2 regions of the Nocardiopsis sp. NPDC057823 genome follow, and region 2 is predicted to be linked to the other one. Evidence: predicted binding sites of a transcription regulator. Region 2 holds the regulator's gene; the other holds the start of a gene.
What was found. Region 2 encodes HrcA, which represses chaperone genes, less so after heat shock. Its sites were predicted from a motif close to TTGGCACTCTCNNNNNGAGAGTGCCAA; they were not measured.

Region 1: the regulator HrcA is predicted to act here: its motif matches at 864-890, upstream of groL (chaperonin GroEL).

What each region holds. Positions count from the first base shown of each region.
Region 1 covers NZ_JBHVLR010000001.1:194,227-196,621, forward strand. The annotation lists gene ACFVNO_RS00965 (ABC transporter permease) at 1-751, shown strand, start outside; gene groL (chaperonin GroEL) at 1,056-2,395, shown strand, end outside.
Region 2 covers NZ_JBHVLR010000010.1:170,253-172,647, reverse strand. The annotation lists gene ACFVNO_RS18100 (DUF3097 domain-containing protein) at 1-806, opposite strand, end outside; gene hrcA (heat-inducible transcriptional repressor HrcA) at 947-1,960, shown strand; gene dnaJ (molecular chaperone DnaJ) at 1,965-2,395, shown strand, end outside.

The sequences.
Region 1 (2,395 bases), on a different contig from region 2:
CTCGTCCCTGGCCAGGGACACCTGGCTGATGTTCGTCCGCCAGTTCCGCCCGCTGCTGCACCGGCCGGCCTTCCTGCTGTTCGGCATGCTCCAGCCGGTCCTGTACCTGGTGCTGTTCGCGCCGCTGCTCACCGGGCTGGCCGGGGCCCAGGGGGAGAACCCCTGGCAGTGGTTCGTGCCGGGGCTGCTGGTCATGCTCGCCCTGTTCACCGCGGGCTTCGCCGGGTTCGGGCTGCTGCCGGAGATCTCCTCGGGGGCGCACGAGCGCCTGATGGCGACCCCGGCCTCCCGGGTGGCCCTGCTGCTGGGGCGGGTGCTGCGCGACGTGGCCGTCATGGCGCTGCAGATGGCGCTCATCGTCGTCCTGGTCGTGCCGTTCGGGTTCCGCCTCCCGGTGGCCGGCTTCGCCGCCGGCCTGCTGCTGCTCATCGTGCTGGGCGTCGGCCTGTCGTCGCTGTCGTACCTGGTCGCCCTCAAGGTCCGGCAGACCTACGTGTTCGCGCCCATCGTGCAGACCGCCGTGATGCCGCTGATGCTGCTGTCGGGCGTGCTGCTGCCGATGGACCTGGCGCCGGACTGGCTGTACGCGCTGTCCCGGGCCAACCCCGTCGCCTACGTGGTGGACGCGGAGCGGGCGCTGTTCGCGGGCGAGTGGAACGCGGCCGTGGGCATCGGCTGGGCGGTGGCCCTGGCGACCACCCTGCTGGTCCTGGGACTGGGGTCGCGGGCGATGCGCCGGATCTCCGCCTGACCCCCGCCCGCGCTCGGCCGGTCTCGTCTGCCGCGAGCGGAAAAACCCGTCACATGGGGGGTTTGCGCAGGTGAACGCGTGTCGAAGAGGTGGTGGAATCGTGACCGCATCGTTTGCACTCTCCCATGCCGAGTGCTAAAAAGGGATCTGGTTAGCACTCGCCCCGACTGAGTGCTAAACCGGATCGAGGCTGCGAGACCGCGGCCGCCGGCAACAGGGTCGCCGGCGGATCCGCGGTCGTCCGTCGCGGGCGCACGCCTCGTCCCACCGCGTATCAGCCCGGTCACGGGAGGACAAGAACTCAATGGCAGCCAAACTGATCGCGTTCGACGAGGAGGCCCGTCGCGGCCTCGAGCGCGGCATGAACCAGCTTGCGGACGCCGTCAAGGTGACGCTCGGCCCCAAGGGCCGCAACGTCGTCCTGGAGAAGAAGTGGGGCGCCCCCACCATCACCAACGATGGTGTCTCCATCGCCAAGGAGATCGAGCTCGAGGACCCGTGGGAGAAGATCGGGGCCGAGCTGGTCAAGGAGGTCGCCAAGAAGACCGACGACGTCGCGGGTGACGGCACCACCACCGCCACCGTCCTGGCCCAGGCGCTCGTGCGCGAGGGCCTGCGCAACGTCGCCGCCGGCGCCAACCCGATCAGCCTCAAGCGGGGCATCGAGGCCGCCGTCTCCCGCATCAGCGAGGAGCTGGGCAACCTCTCCAAGGAGATCGAGACCAAGGAGCAGATCGCCTCCACCGCCTCCATCTCCGCCGGCGACACCCAGATCGGCGAGACCATCGCCGAGGCGATGGACAAGGTCGGCAAGGAAGGCGTCATCACCGTCGAGGAGGGGCAGACCTTCGGGCTCGAGCTGGAGCTCGCCGAGGGCATGCGCTTCGACAAGGGCTACATCTCGCCCTACTTCGCCACCGACCTGGAGCGCATGGAGACGGTCCTGGAGGACCCGTACATCCTCATCGCGAACCAGAAGATCTCCAACAACAACGAGTTCCTCCCCATCGTGGAGAAGGTGCTCCAGGCCGGCCGTCCGCTGGTCGTCATCGCGGAGGACGTCGAGCAGGGCGCGCTGCAGACCCTGGTCGTCAACAAGATCCGCGGCACCTTCAAGTCCGTCGCCGTCAAGGCCCCGGGCTTCGGTGACCGCCGCAAGGCCCAGCTCGGCGACATCGCCGTGCTGACCGGCGGCCAGGTCATCACCGAGGAGGTCGGCCTCAAGCTGGAGAACACCGAGCTCGACATGCTCGGCCGCGCCCGCAAGATCGTCGTCACCAAGGACGAGACCACCATCGTCGACGGTGCCGGCGACGCCACCGCCATCGCCGGTCGCGTCAACGAGATCCGCAACGAGATCGAGCGCACCGACTCCGACTACGACCGCGAGAAGCTCCAGGAGCGCCTCGCCCGCCTGGCCGGCGGCGTCGCGGTCATCAAGGCCGGTGCCGCCACCGAGGTGGAGCTCAAGGAGCGCAAGCACCGCATCGAGGACGCCGTCCGCAACGCCAAGGCCGCGGTCGAGGAGGGCATCCTCCCCGGCGGTGGTGTGGCGCTGCTGCAGGCCAGCGTCCCGGCGTTCGAGAAGCTGGAGCTGGAGGGCGACGAGGCCATCGGTGCCGACATCGTCCGCCGCGCCATCGC
Region 2 (2,395 bases):
AAATCGATGAGTTCCTCCACCCGACCCGACAGGGCCGGTTCCAGGTCAGCATAGGTTCGCACCGAACCCAGGATCCGGCGCCACGCCTCACCCGTGCTCATCCGCCAGCCCAGCGCCTCCAGGACCCCCTCCTTCCAGGGGACCCCCCTGGGCACCTCGGGCCAGGCGCGGATGCCCAGCGCGGCCGGCCGCACGGCCTGCCACACGTCGACGTAGGGGTGGCCCGCCACCAGGACGTCCCCGCCCCGCACCCGCTCGGCGATCCGCGACTCCTTCGACCCCGGCACCAGGTGGTCCACCAGGACCCCCAGGCGCCGCCCCGGGCCGGGGGTGAACTCCGCCACGATCGCGGGCAGGTCGTCGACCCCCTCCAGGAACTCGACGGCCACCCCCTCCACGCGCAGGTCGTGCCCCCACACCTTCTCGACCAGCTCCGCGTCGTGGGCGCCCTCGACGTAGATCCGGCCCTCCCGGGCCGTGCGCGCCCTCAGGCCCTGGACGGCGACCGAACCGGAGGCGCTGCGCAGCGGCCCCCGCGGAGCAGCGGACGGCCGCACCAGGGTCACCGGCTCGCCGTCCACCAGGAAGGCGGCCGGTTCCAGTGCGAACACCCGGCGCCGCCCGTGCCGGTCCTCCAGGGTCACGGTCGCCTTGTCCCAGCCGACCACCGCGCCGCAGAACGCCTCCCCGGCGTCCTCCACCACGAGGTCGCGGTCGAGCGGGACCTCGCGGACCCTCCGCTCAGGGCGGTTGCGCGCCGAGGCCAGCACATCGCGGCCGTACCGGCCGGTTCCCTTGGTAGCCACGGTGGTGCAGTCTACAGACGGCGCCCCCCGCCGGCGGGGAAGGCGCCGCGCCGGCGCCGCCCCCGCCCGCGGAGCGGCCGGGGTTTGCGTCCGGGCATAGAATTAGCACTGAGGACCATCGAGTGCCAGGAGGTGGCGAGTTGCTGGATGAGCGCAAGCTCGCGGTCCTGCGTGCCGTCGTCGAGGACTTCGTCAGCACCAACGAACCGGTGGGGTCCAAGGCCCTCGCCGACCGCCATCGGCTCGGGGTCTCCCCGGCCACCATCCGCAACGACATGGTCGCGCTGGAGGAGGACGGGTACATCACCCAGCCCCACACCAGTGCCGGGCGCGTGCCCACGGACAAGGGGTACCGGCTCTTCGTCGACCGCCTGTCCTCGGTCAAGCCCCTCTCGGCCGCGGAGCGCCGCGCCATCGAGTCGTTCCTCAACGGCGCCGTCGACCTCGACGAGATCGTCGCCCGCACGGTCCGGCTGCTCGCGCAGCTCACCCGCCAGGTGGCGATCGTCCAGTACCCGTCGCTGACCCGCTCCTCCGTCCAGCACGTCGAGCTGGTGCCCCTCGCGGGCCAGCGGCTCATGCTGGTGGTCATCACCGACACCGGCCGGGTCGAGCAGCGCGTCATCGACGGCCTGGGGGAGGTCGACGCCGACGCGGTCGCCGACCTGCGCGGCATGCTCATCCGGGCCACCGCCGGCCTGCACCTCGCGGAGGTCCCCGGCGCGGTCGAGGACCTGCCACAGCAGGTACCCGAGGAGAACCGCGCCATGGCGGCGTCCGTCCTGTCCGTACTGCTGGAGAGCCTGGTCGAACGCCACGAGGAGAAGCTGGTCCTCGCGGGCACGGCCAACCTCGCGGCCGTCGATTTCGCCGCCAGCCTGAGGGACGTCCTGGAGGCGTTGGAAGAGAACATGGTCCTCATCCGTTTGCTGGGTGAGGCGAAGGACCCGTCGATGCTCACGGTGCGCATCGGCGCGGAGAACTTCCACGAGGGGCTGCGGTCCACCTCGGTCGTGTCGGCCGACTACGGTGTGGGAAACCAGTCGCTCGCCAAGATCGGTGTCGTGGGACCCACCCGGATGGACTACCCCGGGACGATGGGGGCGGTACGCGCCGTTGCTCGGTATGTCGGACAGATTTTGGCAGGACAGTAACTCAGTGGCCAGAGACTATTACCAGGTCCTCGGTGTGCGTCGCGACGCTTCCAAGGACGAGATCAAGAAGGCGTACCGCAGGCTCGCGCGCGAGCTGCACCCGGACATCAACCCGGACCCCGCCACCCAGGAGCGCTTCAAGGAGGTGACCCAGGCCTACGAGGTCCTCTCCGACGAGAACAAGCGCCGGATGTTCGACATGGGCCAGGACCCCTTCGCCCCGGGCGGGGGCGGCGCGGGCGGCTTCGGCGGCGCCGCCGGGTTCCCGTTCGACGACATCATGAACGCCTTCTTCGGCGGCGGCCAGGCGGGCGGACGCGGCCCCCGCGAGCGCGTCCGGCGCGGGCGCAGCATCAAGATCCGCGTCGAGCTGGACCTGGCCGAGACCGCGTTCGGCGTCACCAAGGAGATCACCTTCCCCACCGCCATCCTGTG